Regions from separate parts of the Dickeya chrysanthemi NCPPB 402 genome, predicted to be linked through region 3. Evidence: predicted binding sites of a transcription regulator. Region 3 holds the regulator's gene; each other region holds the start of a gene.
The links. The regulator CRP, encoded in region 3, controls carbon source genes, mostly activating them, when cyclic AMP is high. The targets are predictions, from matches to a motif close to ATGTGANNNNNNTCACAT.

Region 1 (4,721 bases), 1.7 Mb from region 3:
CAAACTGCGCGCGGGCGCCGCCATGACAGAATAACACTTTGTAATTTGAGGGGATTTTTAATAAATCACGCAAATCCTGCTCAGACTCGCCGGCTACCTGCATGAACTCTTTGCTACGGTGGCTGATTTCCATCACCGATGTGCCTAGTCCATGCCAGTTACAAAGTTCTTGTTCCGCACGACGCAACACTTCCACCGGTAACATGGCCGGACCCGCACTAAAATTAAAAACCTGAGTCATTTCCCCTCACCACATATTCAATAGCGACCTGTCTGTGTCGCATCAGTTTACCCTGCTATCGGTTTTATCACTCGTCTTTCATACCTGCAACGCTTATTACCCTGCCGCCTGAAAAGTTGCGCACTCGTCCGCCTGTTATTGTGTCTGTCAACATATCGGTTACAACATGGTCTGGAGGCGCCGCGCAATATGCAACATGCGGGATAGAGTCGATACACAAAACCACGTATGATGCAGCCTCCTCATAACATATTCAGGTTCGAACCATGACCCAAACGTTTATCCCAGGCAAAGACGCCGCCCTGGAAGATTCCATCGCCCGTTTTCAACAACAGCTCCTCGACCTGGGGTTCAACATCGAAGAAGCATCCTGGCTGAACCCGGTGCCCAATGTCTGGTCGGTACATATCCGCGACCGCGACTGTGCGCTGTGTTTCACCAATGGTAAAGGCGCGACCCGAAAAGCGGCGCTGGCTTCCGCGTTGGGTGAATACTTCGAACGTCTGTCCACCAACTATTTTTTCGCCGATTTCTATCTGGGTCGGCAGATTGCCGAAGGCGAATTCGTTCATTATCCTGATGAGAAGTGGTTCCCGCTTCCTGAGGACGACAGCCTGCCGGAAGGCATTCTTGACGCCCGTCTGCACGCCTTCTATGACCCGGACCAACAGCTTGTCGCCAGTGATCTCGTCGATCTGCAGTCCGGCAATCACAGCCGGGGCATCTGCGCGTTGCCGTTTACCCGCCAGTCTGATCAGCAAACGATCTATATTCCGATGAATATCATCGGAAATTTGTACGTGTCTAACGGCATGTCTGCGGGGAATACCCGCAATGAAGCCCGCGTGCAAGGGCTGTCGGAAGTATTTGAACGCTATGTGAAGAACCGGATTATCGCCGAAGCCATCAGCCTGCCAGCAATTCCGGCGGAGGTTCTGTCACGCTATCCCGGTGTGGTGGAAGCCATCGCCACGCTGGAACAGGAAGGCTTCCCGATCTTCGCCTATGACGCATCGCTGGGCGGCCAGTATCCGGTGATCTGCGTCGTACTGTTCAACCCGGCCAATGGTACCTGTTTTGCATCGTTTGGCGCACACCCGGATTTCGGTGTAGCGTTGGAGCGTACCGTCACCGAATTGCTTCAGGGCCGGGGACTGAAAGATCTGGACGTGTTCACACCGCCGACGTTCGACAATGAAGAAGTGGCCGAACACACCAATCTGGAAACCCATTTTATCGACTCCAGCGGCTTGATTTCCTGGGATCTGTTTAAAACACAGCCAGATTATACCTTCGTCGACTGGGATTTCAGCGGTACCACGGAGCAGGAATTCGCAACACTGATGGCCATCTTCAATAAAGAAGATAAAGAAGTGTATATCGCGGATTACGAGCATCTGTCGGTATACGCCTGCCGCATTCTGGTGCCAGGCATGTCGGACATCTATCCGGCAGAAGACCTGTTACTGGCGAACAACAGCATGGGAGCACATCTGCGCGAAACGCTGCTGTCCTTACCGGACAGCCAATGGGAAAAGGCGGATTATCTGGCGTTGCTGCAACAGTTGGATGATGAGGGTCTGGATGATTTTACGCGTGTCCGCGAGCTGCTGGGTATCGCCACCGGTAAAGATAACGGATGGTTTACGTTACGCATTGGCGAACTGAAATCCATGCTGGCATTGGCTGGTGGCGATCTGGAGCAAGCGTTGAGCTGGGCTGAATGGTCACTGGATTTCAACCAATCCGTCTTTGCACCGGAACGCCGTAATTATTACCGTTGCCTGCAAACATTACTGCAACTGGCACTGGAGCCTGAGCGCGACCCGGCTCAGTACTACGATGCTTTCGTACGCATGTACGGCCAGGATGCCGTGGATGCTGCGAGCGCCGCTATCGCCGGTGAACAGTGCTTCTACGGCCTGTTTGCAGTAGATGCTGATCTGAAGGCTCTGCCGGCCCATCAGTCTCTGCTGGCGGCTTATGAAAAATTGCAACGCGCTAAACGCGCACATTGGCAAACGAAATAAGCCTTGCTCCACTTGACCGGATGGCGCAACGCGCCATCCGGTATACTGCCTCGCATGAATACCACTATAATTTTTATTTTTATGCTGCCTCGGCCCAATCCGGCAGCGTAGTGTTGCCCAAAACCCATCGTATTCCTTTATTTTTGTATGGATATATTAAGTCGAGACGGGATATTTATTTTTATAAATGCATTATTGTTATCGGATGGTAAAAAATAAATTAAACACCATAAATTTGAGGCATGAAATGACTACAAAGTCTTATTTTTTTTAACGTCAAATACGTTAATTTTTCCTCCCAATTCAACTGTTTTTATAATTTTTAAAAAATATTTTTTAAATAAAAATCAGTATGTTAATAGTTAAAATAGCTATAGAATGGCTCCTGATCAGCCTAATAAATTCCTGTGGTATGATCCACGTCAAATTATGGCGAATAACCCTTTGTTAGTATCTCACCGTAGATAAATTTTAAGAGAGAGTTAGTGTGAAAGCTGACAACCCCTTCACCCTGTTATTACCATCGGCAATGGCGAAAGTCGCTGAAGATGCCGGCGTTTATAAAGCAACAAAACAACCGCTTACTGCATTTTTTCTGGCAATTACTGCCGGTGTGTTTATATCCATTGCGTTCGTTTTCTATATCACGGCTACCACCGGATCTTCATCCATGCCGTATGGTATGGCTAAACTGATAGGGGGTATCTGTTTCTCCATGGGGTTGATGCTGGTCGTCGTCTGTGGCGCGGATTTGTTCACGTCTACCGTACTGACCGTCATTGCCAAAGCCAGCGGGCGCATTACCTGGAAACAACTGTGGTTAAACTGGCTCAACGTTTATTTAGGCAATTTGATTGGCGCGTTATTTTTCGTCGCACTCATCTGGTTTTCCGGTGAGCACATGGTGGCGAATGGCGCCTGGGGCCTGAATGTGTTGCAGACGGCTAATCACAAGCTGGAGCATACTTTTGTCGAGGCTTTATGCCTTGGGATACTGGCAAACCTGATGGTCTGTCTGGCTGTCTGGATGAGTTATTCCGGCCGTACGCTGACTGACAAAATGCTGGCCATGATTCTGCCTGTCGCTATGTTCGTCGCCAGCGGCTTCGAACACAGTATCGCCAACATGTTCATGATCCCGATGGGGATTGTAGTTAAGAATTTTGCTCCAGAGACATTCTGGCACGCCATCAGCATGACGCCGAGCCAGTTTGAGCACTTAACCATCAGCAATTTTATTGTCGACAACCTGATCCCCGTCACGCTCGGCAACATCATTGGTGGTGGACTGCTGGTAGGGTTAACTTACTGGGTCATTTATTTGCGCGGTGGAGATCAGCACTAAGCTGCTGTCGGCCGCAACGTCGGGTTATAAAAATCCAAATCAAAGGTAGGTGTAATATGACCGAACTTAATCAGAAACTCGCCCAGGCTTGGGAAGGTTTTAGCAAAGGCGAATGGCAGAATGGCGTCAACGTGCGTGACTTCATTCAGAAAAACTACACGCCGTATGAAGGTGACGAAACCTTCCTGGCCGGTGCTACTCAGGCAACCAGTTCCCTGTGGGACAAGGTGATGGAAGGCATCAAACAGGAAAACCGCACCCATGCACCGGTTGATTTCGATACCGACGTTGCCGCCACCATCACTTCCCACGATGCCGGTTACATCAGCAAAGGCTTGGAAAAAATCGTCGGTCTGCAGACTGATGCCCCGCTGAAACGTGCAATCATCCCGTTCGGCGGTATCAAAATGGTCGAAGGTTCCTGCGAAGTTTACGGCCGTAAACTAGATCCGCAGCTGAAAAAAATCTTCACCGACTACCGTAAAACCCACAACCAGGGCGTGTTCGATGTTTATACTCCGGACATCCTGCGTTGCCGTAAATCCGGCGTGCTGACCGGCCTGCCTGACGCGTACGGTCGTGGTCGTATCATCGGTGACTACCGCCGTGTCGCTCTGTACGGTATCGACTACCTGATGGCGGACAAATTCGCCCAGTTCACTTCCCTGCAATCCAAACTGGAAAACGGTGAAGACCTGGAAGCGACTATCCGTCTGCGCGAAGAAATTGCTGATCAGCACCGCGCACTGGGTCAAATTAAAGAAATGGCGGCCAAATACGGTTGCGACATTTCCGGCCCGGCAACAACCGCTCAGGAAGCCGTGCAGTGGACTTACTTCGGTTATCTGGCTGCCGTTAAATCTCAGAATGGTGCGGCGATGTCCTTTGGTCGCGTATCCACATTCCTGGATGTCTACATCGAGCGCGATCTGAAAGCAGGTAAAATCACCGAACAGGACGCCCAGGAACTGGTCGACCACCTGGTGATGAAACTGCGCATGGTACGTTTCCTGCGTACCCCGGAATACGATGAACTGTTCTCCGGCGACCCGATCTGGGCAACCGAATCACTGGCCGGTATGGGTATCGACGGCCGTACGCTGGT
Region 2 (4,721 bases), 1.2 Mb from region 3:
TCACATTTTCGGGCGCTATGCGATGATTTTTCCACTCCAGACTCTTCGCAGCGAGGCGGAAAACGTGAACCCTGTAATCGGAATTCTTGGCGGCATGGGCCCCGGCGCTACCGTCGATGCCATGCAAAAACTTATCCGGCAGACTCCGGCGCGCAAGGATCAGGAACACATTCCGGTGATCGCCGTGTCTATTCCGGATATTCCCGATCGCACCCAGTGCATTCTCAATCACAGCCCGTCGCCGCTGAAAAAGATGATTGAGTACATGAGAATTCTGGAGAACGCCGGCGCTACCTGCATCATCATCCCTTGTAATACCGCACACTATTGGTTCGAGGATTTGAAACAGCACACTCAGGTGGACATGATCAGTATTATTGAGGCAGCCTGCCAGCAGGTGGCTGAACAACGCGTTCGTCACGTTGCCATTCTGGCCACCACCGCTACCGTGCGCAGCGATATCTACCAGCACGCGCTGGCCGATCAGCAGGTGCGCTGCACGTTGCCGACCAACGAGCAGCAGGACGCGGTGATGAACAGCATCTACGCTTACAAGGCGGGCGATGTCGCGCAGTCGCGGGCATTATTATTGCCCGTCGTCGCCTCGCTGCGTCAGCAAGGGGTAGAAAAAATGATTCTGGGTTGCACCGAACTCCCACTAATTCTGGAGACAGAAGTGAGCGCGACCCCTGACATCTATCTGGATGCCACCGATGCGTTGATCAAAAAAACCATCGCCTGGTATTACCAGCAGGTGACGCACCCGCCGGTCGCCGCATAATTTTTCTCTGTTGACCGCAGTGTGGCCTCATCGGCATTTGTTATGATAACGCCTGGTGACAATGCAGGGGCTGATTAACAGAGCATCATGAAAGCGAAACCAGTAACGCTCAATGACGTGGCGGCTTACGCCGGTGTGTCTTACCAAACCGTCTCACGGGTGCTGAATCAGGCGCCTCATGTCTCTGCCCGCACCCGGGAAAAGGTGGAGCAGGCGATGGCCGCACTTCACTACATCCCCAACCGGGTCGCCCAGCAACTGGCGCGCCGTAGCGCCACCACCATCGGGCTGGCGACTATCGACCTGTCGCTACATGCGCCATCCCAGATTGCCGCCGCGATAAAAACCACCGCCAGCGAACTGGGGTTCAACGTGGTGATCTCGATGCTGCGCGCGGCAGATGGTAATGACATCCAGCGCGCGGTGAATGAGCTGCTATCGCAACGGGTCGACGGCGTGCTTATCAACGTGCCGCTGGAACAGGAGGAGGCAGAACATATCCACCAGTTATGCGCCGCCACGCCGGTGCTGTTTCTTGACACGCCCCCCACCGCCGACTTACCGAGCGTGCTCTTTGACCCGCAACAAGGCACAAAGCTGGCGATCGACCATCTGGTCGAGTTGGGGCACCGGCGGATCGCCCTGCTGACAGGCCCACAAAATTCCGTTTCCGCACGGTTACGTTACGAAGGCTGGCAGCAAGCGCTGGCAGCGCATTTGCTGATGCCCTGCGCAATTGCCGAAGGTGACTGGAGCGCCAGCTCGGGTTATCAGCAGGCACACCTGCTGCTGGCGAACTCGGTTCGTCCTACCGCCATTGCCGTCGCCAATGATCAAATGGCGCTCGGCGTCCTGCGGGCAATCCATGAATATGGGTTGCGCGTACCGGAACAAATCTCGGTGATCGGTTTCGACGATACCCGCGACAGTGCTTATTTCCAGCCGCCATTGACCACGATTCGTCAGGATTTCAGGCAACTGGGGCGGGAAAGCGTCAACCGGCTGCTGGACTGCCTGCAACACCCGCACACCCCCACCCCGCTGCGACTGAAAACGACGTTGATCCCTCGCCAGACTACCGCCGCCTGGCAGCCTTCCACGTTGTCGCCGCAGGATGTCGCGCAACAACTGATTACACTGGCAAGGCAGTTACAACGCTAACCCCTTCCTCCTGACGCCGGTTTTGTGATCGACACCACTTTCCGGCGTCTCTGCGCTTTACTCCCATCCGGCAAGCCGCGATCCTGACAGCAAATTGTGAGCGGATAACAATTTTTGTTTACCCGCTTGCCAGACAGCTCAGCCACTCACTCTTTCAGCCAATAAAGGAAAGCCTGCTTTATGTCTACTGCTTCCGCTTACGCTCCGCTATCCGGCCTCTCGCTGGCGGATATTCTGGCCAGACGCGATTGGGAAAACCCGGCTTGTCCCCATATCCGCCGGCTGGACGCGCATCCGCCGTTTTCCAGTTGGCGCGACCTCAACGCCGCACGCGACGACCAGCCTTCCGATCGACGCCAGATGCTGAATGGTGAATGGACCTTCAGCTATTTCTCACGTCCGGAGGCCGTACCGGAACAGTGGCTGACACAGGATCTGGCCGATGCGAACCCGCTCGCTGTGCCGTCCAACTGGCAGTTGGCGGGATACGATGCGCCTATTTACACCAATATCAAATACCCGATACCGGTCAATCCACCGTTCGTACCGCAAGACAATCCCACCGGTTGTTACTCGCTCACATTCTCAGTCAACGGTGACTGGCTGGCTCAGGGCCAGACTCGTATTGTGTTTGACGGCGTTAACTCCGCCTTCCATCTGTGGTGCAACGGGCAATGGGTCGGCTATTCCCAGGACAGCCGGCTACCGGCAGAGTTCGATCTGACGTCCTGCCTGCAACCGGGAGAAAACCGGCTGGCGGTGATGGTGCTGCGCTGGTCTGACGGCACCTATCTGGAAGATCAGGACATGTGGCGTATGAGCGGTATTTACCGCGACGTCTACCTGCTGCACAAACCAGCGGTACATCTGCGTGATGTACAACTCACCACCCCGCTACGACACAGCTATACCCAAGGTACGCTGTGCGTCACCGCGCTGGCCAACCTGCCGGAAGATCAGGCTCAGGCGTGGCAACTGGCGGTGCAATTGTGGCGCGGCGAGCAACTGGTGGGGGAACAGCGCGCCCCCTTCGGCACGCCGGCTATTGATGAACGCGGCGCTTATCACGACAGGGTGAGCCTGCAACTGGAGGTGTCGCAGCCCGCTTTATGGAGTGCGGAAGAGCCCAACCTGTATCGCGCAGTCGTGGCGCTGGAGTGCGACGGCACGCTGGTGGAAGCGGAAGCCTATGACGTCGGTTTCCGCGAGGTCGCCATCCGTAACGGCTTGTTGTTGCTCAACGGTCAACCGCTGCTGATTCGCGGCACTAACCGCCATGAACACCATCCGCAGTACGGTCAGGCGATTGATGAAGCGACCATGCGGCAGGACATTCTGCTGATGAAGCAGCATAACTTCAACGCGGTGCGCTGCTCCCACTATCCCAACCATCCGTTGTGGTATCGGCTGTGTGACCGCTACGGTCTGTACGTAGTGGACGAGGCCAACATCGAAACCCACGGTATGCAGCCGATGAGCCGCCTGTCGGACGACCCGCGCTGGCTACCGGCTTATGCCGAACGCGTCACCCGCATGGTGCAGCGGGATCGCAACCACCCCTGCATTATTATCTGGTCGCTGGGCAATGAGTCTGGCTACGGCCCTACCCACAGCGCGCTCTACCAGTGGGTAAAACAGCAGGATCCCACCCGACCGGTGCAGTACGAAGGCGGTGGCGCCAACACGCCCGCCACCGATATTTTGTGCCCGATGTATGCCCGTGTTGATCAGGACCAACCGTTCCCGGCGGTGCCGAAGTGGTCAATCAAAAAGTGGATTGGGCTACCGGGAGAACATCGCCCGCTGATTCTGTGCGAATATGCACACGCTATGGGTAACAGTTTCGGCGGGTTTGACCGTTACTGGCAGGCATTCCGTCAATATCCGCGCCTGCAAGGCGGTTTCGTCTGGGACTGGGTGGATCAGGCGCTGATACGTGAGCAGGATGGCAAAACGCACTGGGCCTACGGCGGCGACTTCGGTGATAAACCCAACGATCGTCAGTTCTGCCTCAACGGTCTGGTGTTCCCCGATCGCACGCCGCACCCGGCATTGTACGAAGCTCAGCGCGCCCAGCAGTTTTTCCAGTTCAACCACCATGAGAATGCCCCGCTGACGCTGACCATCACCAGCGAATACCTGTTCCGGCGTAGCGATAATGAGGAACTGCACTGGCGCATTATGCAGGATGATGTACAACTGGCATCAGGCCGTGTACCGCTCGATATTGCCCCTCAGGGTTGCCAGACCCTCACTCTGCTTGAGCAGTTGCCTGCGCCGCAACACCACGCCGACATGTGGTTGACGGTAGAGGTGATTCAGCCGAACGCGACCGACTGGTCGCCTGCCGGTCACCGCTGCGCCTGGGATCAATGGCAATTACCGATGCCGCTGGCACGCCCAACTCCACGCCGTGACGATGGCGAACGCCCGACGCTGAACCAGAATGACGACCAGTTCGAGGTTATCCACGGCCAGCAGCGCTGGGCGTTCAATCGCCATAACGGGTTGCTGACCCAGTGGTGGCGCGATGGGCAAGCGCAGTTACTCAGCCCGCTACAGGACAACCTGGCGCGCACGCCACTGGATAACGACATCGGCATCAGTGAAGTCGACCGTATTGACCCGAATGCCTGGGTAGAACGCTGGAAACTGGCCGGGCTGTATCGGTACGACACCGACTGTCGGCATATTCATGCCGATACCCTCAGCGACGGCGTGCTGATCACCACCGAACACATCGGTCATTATCAGCAACAGGTGCTGTTCATCAGCCGTA
Region 3 (4,721 bases):
CCGCGGTATAAACATGCTAACAATGCTCAGATATCTCTGACCGGGGTTGCCCCTATTTACCGGATTACCGGAGATTGCCCCATTCACCGGAGGTTACACACCATGTCGCACCAGCATCCGATTATCGCGGTCACCGGCTCCAGCGGCGCGGGGACTACCACCACCAGCCTGGCGTTTCGCAAAATTTTCCAGCAACTGAATCTGCGCGCCGCACTGGTGGATGGCGACAGCTATCACCGCTATACCCGGCCGGAAATGGACATGGCGATCCGCAAGGCGCGGGATCTGGGGCGCCACATCAGCTATTTCGGGCCGGAAGCGAACGATTTCAGCCAACTGGAACACACGTTTATTGAATACGGCCGCAGCGGCACCGGCCAGACCCGCAAATACCTGCACACCTACGACGAAGCCATTCCCTACAATCAAGTGCCGGGCACCTTCACGCCCTGGGAACCGATGCCGGAACCGACCGACCTGCTGTTCTACGAAGGGTTGCACGGCGGCGTGGTCACCGACCAGCATGATGTGGCGCAGCATGTCGACCTGCTGGTGGGCGTGGTGCCGATCGTCAACCTGGAGTGGATCCAAAAACTGGTGCGCGATATCAACGAGCGCGGTCACTCCCGCGAGGCGGTGATGGATTCCGTCGTGCGCTCAATGGAAGATTACATCACCTACATCACGCCGCAGTTTTCCCGTACCCACATCAACTTCCAGCGCGTGCCGACGGTAGACACCTCTAATCCGTTCGCCGCCAAAGCCATTCCCTCGATGGACGAAAGTTTCGTGGTGATCCACTTTCAGGGTCTGGACCATATTGATTACCCTTACCTGCTGGCGATGTTGCAAGGCTCATTCATTTCCCACATCAATACGCTGGTGGTGCCGGGCGGCAAAATGGGGCTGGCGATGGAGTTAATCATGATGCCGCTGGTGCAGCGGTTGATCGAAGGCAATAAAATTGATTAATAGCCGACGGTAGCGGCTTTGCAGGATGCGGCGGCAACAGGAGCAAACCGCCGTAGTCAGACGCATTAGTCCAGCGCGATCACTTCATGGCTGTGGGTCACGTTAACCGCTTTTTCCAGCATCAGCGCCACCGAGCAGTACTTTTCCGCCGACAGCGATACCGCGCGCTCCACGGCTTTATCGCTCAACCCTTTGCCGGTCACAATAAAATGCAGGTTAATGGCGGTGAACAGGCGCGGCGCCTCTTCACGGCGTTCCGACGTCAGGCGAACCTCGCAATCCACCACATCGTGACGGCCTTTTTGCAGAATAGACACCACATCGATGGCGCTGCATCCGCCTGCTGCCATCAGCACCATTTCCATCGGGCTGGGCGCTTTGTCGCCGGCGTTGCCGTCCATCAGCAGTTGATGCCCGGACGCGGATTCACCCAGAAACGTCAACCCTTCAACCCATTTCACCCGAGCCTGCATAAATTTGTCCTCAATCAATTATTTTTGAAATTTTGCACCGCTTATGTACAAAAAAGCCTGATAATCAGAGCTTAATCATGCTGAAGCGAGACAACACGAGACACTACACTCAACCTGTGTTACAAACAAAAGCGTAACCGCGTGTGTTGAGTCTTCGTCAGGCCCGCCACCGGCTTACTGGCGTCATCCGATATGCGCTGAATGATTCAGACCAACGCATCCGCAATCTGAATATGACGTGTATAGACAGCCTCAGTATATTCCCTGACGTCATTCCGCCAGAACGGAATTGAATTATAACTATGTTATCACGCCGTACAGGGAACTCTGAGCCCTGTGATTTGCGCAGTGAATTACAAACAGAGGATAACAGCGAATGGTTCTCGGCAAACCGCAAACAGACCCGACTCTCGAATGGTTCCTTTCTCATTGCCACATTCACAAGTACCCATCGAAGAGCACCCTTATTCATCAGGGTGAAAAAGCAGAGACGCTTTACTACATCGTGAAAGGCTCGGTTGCCGTGCTAATCAAGGATGAAGAAGGCAAGGAAATGATTCTGTCTTATCTGAATCAGGGCGATTTTATTGGCGAACTTGGCTTATTTGAAGATGGGCAGGAACGCAGTGCGTGGGTGCGGGCGAAAACCGCCTGTGAAGTCGCTGAGATTTCCTATAAGAAATTCCGCCAGCTAATTCAAGTCAACCCGGATATTCTGATGCGGTTGTCATCGCAGATGGCGCGTCGCCTGCAAGTTACATCGCAGAAAGTCGGTAATCTGGCGTTCCTCGACGTAACCGGTCGTATCGCGCAGACCTTGCTGAACCTGGCTAAACAGCCGGATGCCATGACGCACCCGGACGGTATGCAAATCAAGATCACTCGTCAGGAAATCGGCCAGATCGTCGGCTGTTCCCGCGAAACCGTCGGCCGTATCCTGAAGATGCTGGAAGATCAAAACCTGATCTCCGCCCACGGTAAAACCATCGTGGTGTACGGTACGCGCTGATCCCCATCCCTCATCCGACAGGGCGGCCATCTGGCCGCCCTCCTTGTTTCAGACCGTTGTACCATCCTAACGCACCTGTCTGGCATCCACGTTCGCGTCTTACCAGTACTTGTTGATCTCGGTACGCAACGCCTCTGCGGTGGCTTTGCCGCTCTCAGACGCGAGGGCGCGACCGGCGATAAACGCCTTGGCGCTGATGCCGTCAAACAGGTGGATATCCTCCGGCACGATGCCGCCGGTAATCGACAGCTCAAGCCCCAGCTCAGACAGCGCACGCATTCTGCCAAGATCGGCGGAAGTCCAATTGACGCCGGCCAGCTCCGCATCGCGGGAACGGTGGTAAATGGCCTGGGTAATCCCCATCGCAACCCACTGTCTGGCGTCATCCAGATTCCAGTTGCCGTACAGTTCAATCTGGATCTCCCCGCCGAATTCATCAGCCACTTTCTTACAGGCGGCGATAGTGGCCACGTGCGCGGCGGCGGACACCGTGATCCAGTTAGCACCGGCGGAAAACGCCATGCGCGCCAAAATTGCGCCGCCGTCGGTGGTTTTCATGTCGCAAACGATAATGTGGTTCGGATGACGCTCACGCAGGGTACGCACCGCCGCCATCCCTTCGGCAAAAGCCAGAATCGTCCCGACTTCGATAATATCGACAAAGCCGCCGACACGTTCGGCAATCTCTACAGCGGTACTCAAATCCGTCGAATCAAGGGCAATTTGCAGCATAGGTTTGGTCATAATGCGATTTCCTTTCCAATCGTGAAAATATCGGGATCTCTGACTTGAGGGCGAGCGCAGCCCGTGGCCGATTGCCACTGTTTATTTCAAGCCGTTATTGCAATGACATCATGTTACGTGTGCGGGCTATTCAGCGCTGGCCGTAATAGGCATTGGCACCGTGTTTCCTGAAATAGTGTTTATCAGAAAGCGCCTGATCAATATGAATGTCCGCATTAAGCAGCCGGGTCGAAAACGCCATGGCGGCGACTTCTTCAAGCACCAGTGCATTATGCACCGCATCCAGCGCATTTTTCCCCCAACAGAACGGCGCATGGCCGGTAATCACCGCGCCGGGCACCGCCAGCGGGTCAAGACCGCGGCGCTGAAATTCTTCCACGATCACCAGGCCGGTATTTTTTTCATAATCATCGGCTATCTCGCCCTCGCTCAACGGGCGGGTACAGGGAATATCACCGTAGAAATAATCGGCATGGGTGGTGCCGAGCGCCGGAATATCCCGACCGGCCTGTGCCCAGATGGTGCCGTGGCGCGAATGGGTGTGCACAATACCGCCGATATTGCCGAACGCGCTGTAAAGTGCCAGATGGGTGGCAGTATCGCTGGAGGGATTAAGGTGCCCTTCCACCACTCGCCCATTCATATCCACCACCACGATATCGTCGATGGTCATCTGCTCGTAGGAAACCCCCGAGGGTTTGATGGCGATAACCCCCAGCTCGCGGTCAATCTGCGACACATTGCCCCAGGTCAGCGTCACTAAACCGTGACGCGGCAGCAGCAGGTTGGCGTCCAGTACGATAGCTTTCAGTTGCTGATACATCGTTGTTTCTCCTGCGCCCCTTACAGAGCGCCTTGTTACCGCTTATGCCGTTTGGGCCAGCGCCTTATCGATGACGCTGAACACCTCTTCCCGGCTGGTGCAAGCCCGCAGCTTGTCGAGGTTGATTCCGCTGTCGCTGTGCTCGTCTTCAAGTACCTGAGTCACTTCCATCAGCCCTTCCATATGCTCATCGGAGGTACTGCCCGCCAGCGTGATCAGCACATCCACCGGCTCGTCTTCTCCCTCGAATTTAACCGGTGCGGTGAGCGTCACCAGCGCAAACGCCGTACGGTTGACGCCGTTTTCCGGCCGCGCATGGGGCATGGCGAATTGCGGAGCGATCACGATATAAGGCCCCATTTTCTCGATACTGCTGATAATCGCTTCGTGATAGCGGGGCTCGACGGCGCCGGACGCAATCAGCATATCGGTGCCAAGCTTGATGGCCTCGCGCCAGTCCGCCGCACTGGCGTGAAGCAGCACGGAGTCATTGTCGATTAACGATTGTTTGAATTTCATATGCGTCTCCTTGCCTGTCCCCTCGCAGAGGGGAAGGCGTGATTGGTTAACCGGCAAAATTTTTCTTGATAAGCCCCAGCAACTCGTCGCCAAACGACTGCGGATTAAGCATGTTTTGTACTCCCAATACGAACTTACCTTCACCGGGGTGCATTTCTCCGGCCAGATGTTTGGACGAGAC
Region 4 (4,721 bases), 860 kb from region 3:
AGACACAGTCAGGTTGGATGATATTAAAGCCGGGTATTACAGCATCCGCTGGCTCAACCCCACGGGTATCGTGCCGAAGGGGCCGTACACGGATTTTGAGCGCCCGCACTTGCGCTATCAGGTAGGCTCATCAGCCGGTATCCGCACGGCATAATCGCCCTTGACGGCCGGCGCAGACCCGGCCGCCACAGACCCGGTTTCCAATAGTCGCACTTTCTGTAAGCCGACTACTGATTTTTCCTGCCGTTGGCGTTAGAATCTGCCGCCTTTACTGTTCCCAACCGGGAACAGCCTGACCTGTGATCAGACTCGAGAAAACACCATGTTCAAACCGGAATTACTCTCTCCGGCCGGTACGCTAAAAAATATGCGTTACGCCTTTGCTTATGGCGCTGACGCAATTTATGCCGGCCAGCCTCGCTACAGCCTGCGTGTGCGTAATAACGAATTCAACCACCAGACGCTGGCGCAAGCCATCAATGAAGCCCATGCGCTGGGCAAGAAATTTTACGTGGTGGTGAACATTGCGCCGCATAACGCCAAACTGAAAACCTTCCTGCGCGACCTGCAACCGGTGGTCGAGATGAACCCGGACGCGCTGATCATGTCCGACCCGGGGTTGATCATGCTGGTGCGGGAAAACTTCCCGCAGATGCCCATCCACCTGTCGGTACAGGCTAATGCAGTAAACTGGGCGACGGTGAAATTCTGGCAACAGATGGGGCTGAGCCGGGTGATTCTGTCGCGCGAGCTGTCGCTGGAAGAAATTGAGGAAATCCGCACCCAGGTGCCGGACATGGAGCTGGAAGTGTTCGTCCACGGCGCACTGTGCATGGCCTATTCCGGCCGCTGCCTGCTGTCGGGCTATATCAATAAGCGTGACCCGAATCAGGGCACCTGCACCAATGCCTGCCGCTGGGAATACAACGTGCAGGAAGGCAAAGAAGACACGGTGGGTAACATCGTGCACATCCATGAACCGATTGCGGTCACACAACTCGACGACACCCGGCCGGAACCGACGCTGGGCATCGGCGCGCCTACCGACAAGGTCTTCATGCTGGAAGAGAAGCAGCGCCCGGGCGAATACATGAGCGCGTTTGAGGACGAGCACGGCACCTACATCATGAACTCACGCGACCTGCGCGCCATTCAGCACGTGGAACGTCTGACTAACATGCAGGTTGCCTCGCTGAAAATCGAAGGCCGCACCAAGTCGTTCTACTACTGTGCCCGCACCGCGCAGGTGTATCGCCGCGCCATCGACGATGCCGCCGCCGGCAAACCGTTCGACCCGACGCTGCTGCAAACGTTGGAAGGCCTGGCGCACCGCGGCTATACCGAGGGTTTCCTGCGTCGCCACGTCCACGAGGATTACCAGAATTACGACTACGGTTACTCGGTATCGGACCAGCAACAGTTTGTCGGGGAATTTACCGGCGAGCGCCGCGACGGACTGGCGGAAGTGGCGGTCAAGAACAAGTTTTCCCGCGGCGACAGCGTGGAAATGATGACGCCGGGCGGCAACATCCGGTTCACTATCGATACCCTGCTCAACAAAAAAGGTCAGGCTGTCGATGTCGCGCCGGGCGACGGCCATACCGTGTATCTGCCGGTGCCGGATGACGTTGCACTGGAATACGCGTTATTGCTGCGTAATCTTCCGGGGACCAACACCCGTAATCCACATGCAAAATAACAAAAAGGTGACAACATCGTGCCAATTGTGACTTTTTTTAGAATCAGATCACATCAATGGCATCGCTAACTGGTTATTATTGCAGCGCTGAGAAAATAGAAAACGAAAAATAAGCGTAGTAATGCTACTAGGAACCACCTCCTTGGCCAGCTCAATCTCCCTTGAGCTGGCTTTTTCTTTTCGGGTTATTCCCGCTTCAGGCGTGGGCTATTCACCAGATAGAGCGTGATCACCAGAATCAGGATCGCCCCGGCATAGGTGAAGGTATCCGCCGGGTTTTTATGATCGACAATAATCAGCCGCACGATGGCGGTAATACCGATGTAGATAAAATAGCGCAGCGGGAAGTGATAACCGGACAGAAAATACTTCACGATCAGCGCCAGAAATTCAAAATAGAGAAAGTAAATCACCAGGCTTTCGATCAGCATATACGACGATTCTTTTTCATTGCTGACCAGCAGCACCGTCGCCAAATGCCAGGTTTCCTTGCCCAGAAAAATCACCAGAATCACCGCCAGCATCAACAGGCCGAAATTGAGTATAGTCTGTAACCCCTTGGCAATCATGACCGCACGCGCTGAACCCGCCATGAGCATCTCCCCAACAATATGATTCAGAGAAAAAATACGACTCAGAAAAAAATCTCCTAAAATCCGGTAAGCGTTAACCCTGCCACACAGGCAATAATCTGACGCAGATCACAAAATTACCGGGTCATGAACGGGCTGTCTATGCAATATTTTTTACTATTTATCTGATTTTCTTATCGCTTTGATCAGGCTGCCATCGTCACCACCAGCGGTGAAAATGGTGTACCGGGCCGATACCGTGGCCGACTTCCAGCGAATCCGCCTGTTCCAGCGCCCCTTGCAGATAGGCCCGCGCGGCGGACAGGGTATCCGGCCAGTTGTCATAACGCGGGCGTAACGCCGCCAGCGCTGCCGACAGCGTGCAACCGGTGCCATGCGTATGCCGGGTGTTGATGCGCGGCGCGCTTAACCGCACCGCCTCCGCATCCGGCATGAACAACCAGTCAGGACTTTCCTGGTCACTCAGGTGGCCGCCTTTCATCAGCACCGCCCGGCACCCCATCGCCAACAACCGTTCCCCCTGCCGCCGCATTTCCGACTCGTCGGCCGCCAATGCACACTGCAACAGCGCCGCGGCCTCCGGCAGGTTGGGGGTGATCAACGACACCCGCGGCAACAGCAACCGGCGCACCGCGTCCACTGCCTCCGGCGCCAGTAGCGGATCACCGCTTTTCGCCAGCATCACCGTATCCAGCACCACATAAGGCACCGGGTAACGCAACAGCCGGTCTGCTACCATTTCCACAATATCCGTCTGTGCCAGCATGCCGATTTTCGCGCTGTCAATGCGAACATCGCTCAGTACAGAATCCAGTTGGGCACCGACAAACGCCGGTTCAATGCGGTAGACCGACTGCACGCCGCGGGTATTTTGTGCCACCAGCGCGGTAATCACACTGGTGCCGTATGCTCCCAGTGCCGAGAAGGTTTTCAGGTCAGCCTGAATACCGGCACCACCGCTCGGGTCGGTGCCGGCAATGGTTAGCGCGTTGATGCGTTTCATATCAGCACCCACGACGTACCGGCCTCAATGGCGCTTGCCGCCGCCGCGCGCATCGCCTGCGCACGGTCGGTTTCAAGCATACCCAGATTAATCAGTAGCCCGTCAGCCAGCGCGCTGAACTGCGCCGCTTCACCGGCATCGACCACCATGGCAGGCGAGGCGCCCAGCGCCAACAGCACATTGGCGGTAAACCTCTGCACCCCCTCATTGGTCAGGCAGTGCACCAGCGGTGCGCGCAAACGGAAAGCGTCAAGGGAATCCGCGACGGACGCGGCAGGGAAAAGTACAGGTCGAGTGTTCATAAACCTCCCAACCGGCGTGAAAAGAAGGCGGTACCGGTGGGATACCGTGACTTCCCTACGCTGGCATTATCCAGATCAGGTAATACGGGTTTTTCTCAGCCTTCACGCAGAAGGGCACCCCGAGTCAACGAACACCATTATTGGGAGTATTCACCCAAAAGGTCAATGTTAGAAAAACGCTCTCCGCTCCATCAGGTTGCATTTAAGCGCATAAACGATTACCGGCCAGCGACGGCGCCCGGTGAAACACCGCTTCGATATTGTAGCCATCCGGATCACGGACAAAGGCGGCATAGTAATCAGGGTGATATTGAGTACGCACGCCGGGCTGGCCGTTATCCACCCCGCCCGCCGCTACCGCCGCAGCAAAAAACGCATCCACTTCCGCTCTCGATTCGGCGCTGAAAGCAAAATGCGCCGGTGGGTGCGATGGCACCTCACCCTGAAAAATCCAGAATTCGCCGCCCGGATCGGAAGACAGGCCGTATCCCATCAATACGCCGAAGCTCACGGCGAATTTCATGTCCTTAACCTGTTCGAACCCTAATGGCTTTAACGCCTGCTCATAAAACCGCCGACTGCGACTCAGATCAGACACCGGAATACTCAAATGATCCAGCATGTTCCCTCCTTCTGGCGATTGAATTCTGTGGTTTTCCACTCCGGTTCGCATCACGTTCGCGCAGTGGAATGACCAACATAATCGCGTTGGCGGCGGGAAAAGATGATCCAGATCTATAAGATAATGCCTATTTATTCATTAAAAGTGATTTTTTATCAAATCACTACCACTGTGAAATCACCATCACAGCCCCCCGCTGCGTTTTGCCAGTGGACGGCAACCCACCCAGACGTGGCTGCGTCAGCGTTTATCCTTCATGCGTTGTCGTATTGTCATAGCCCAGGCGGCCGATAAACGGCAAACGCAGCGCAGGCGGGTTGAAATCCAGCCCCAGGTTCGCCCCCAGAATGTTGACTTCAACGCCCTCTTCCACTCCCAGCGTCAGGCCCAGCACACCGAGCAGTGAAACCTGTACACCTCTTCCCGACGGCGGCAATCCCACCGGGTGGGTTAACGAGCGAAAATCCTTACCGATGGCATTCGCCGGCAGGTCCAGTTTCAA

Region 1: the regulator CRP is predicted to act here: its motif matches at 2,682-2,699, upstream of focA (formate transporter FocA).
Region 2: the regulator CRP is predicted to act here: its motif matches at 1,965-1,982, upstream of DCH402_RS06980 (beta-galactosidase).
Region 4: the regulator CRP is predicted to act here: its motif matches at 2,389-2,406, upstream of psiE (phosphate-starvation-inducible protein PsiE).

Annotation. Positions count from the first base shown of each region.
Region 1 is NZ_CM001974.1:2,031,380-2,036,100, reverse strand. It holds gene serC (3-phosphoserine/phosphohydroxythreonine transaminase) at 1-241, opposite strand, end outside; gene ycaO (30S ribosomal protein S12 methylthiotransferase accessory factor YcaO) at 508-2,271, shown strand; gene focA (formate transporter FocA) at 2,759-3,616, shown strand; gene pflB (formate C-acetyltransferase) at 3,673-4,721, shown strand, end outside.
Region 2 is NZ_CM001974.1:1,531,161-1,535,881, reverse strand. It holds gene cuyB (cysteate racemase) at 65-781, shown strand; gene DCH402_RS06985 (LacI family DNA-binding transcriptional regulator) at 869-1,942, shown strand; gene DCH402_RS06980 (beta-galactosidase) at 2,123-4,721, shown strand, end outside.
Region 3 is NZ_CM001974.1:349,230-353,950, reverse strand. It holds gene DCH402_RS01655 (phosphoribulokinase) at 103-972, shown strand; gene DCH402_RS01650 (OsmC family protein) at 1,038-1,445, opposite strand; gene crp (cAMP-activated global transcriptional regulator CRP) at 1,822-2,454, shown strand; gene DCH402_RS01640 (3-keto-L-gulonate-6-phosphate decarboxylase UlaD) at 2,554-3,198, opposite strand; gene DCH402_RS01635 (L-ribulose-5-phosphate 4-epimerase) at 3,329-4,021, opposite strand; gene DCH402_RS01630 (PTS sugar transporter subunit IIA) at 4,064-4,540, opposite strand; gene DCH402_RS01625 (PTS ascorbate-specific subunit IIBC) at 4,587-4,721, opposite strand, start outside.
Region 4 is NZ_CM001974.1:1,209,916-1,214,636, reverse strand. It holds gene DCH402_RS05570 (glutathione S-transferase family protein) at 1-154, shown strand, start outside; gene trhP (prephenate-dependent tRNA uridine(34) hydroxylase TrhP) at 323-1,699, shown strand; gene psiE (phosphate-starvation-inducible protein PsiE) at 1,885-2,292, opposite strand; gene thiD (bifunctional hydroxymethylpyrimidine kinase/phosphomethylpyrimidine kinase) at 2,492-3,295, opposite strand; partial or broken gene DCH402_RS05550 (hydroxyethylthiazole kinase) at 3,298-3,597, opposite strand; TPP riboswitch at 3,633-3,729, opposite strand; gene DCH402_RS05545 (VOC family protein) at 3,800-4,219, opposite strand; gene DCH402_RS05540 (DUF3750 domain-containing protein) at 4,467-4,721, opposite strand, start outside.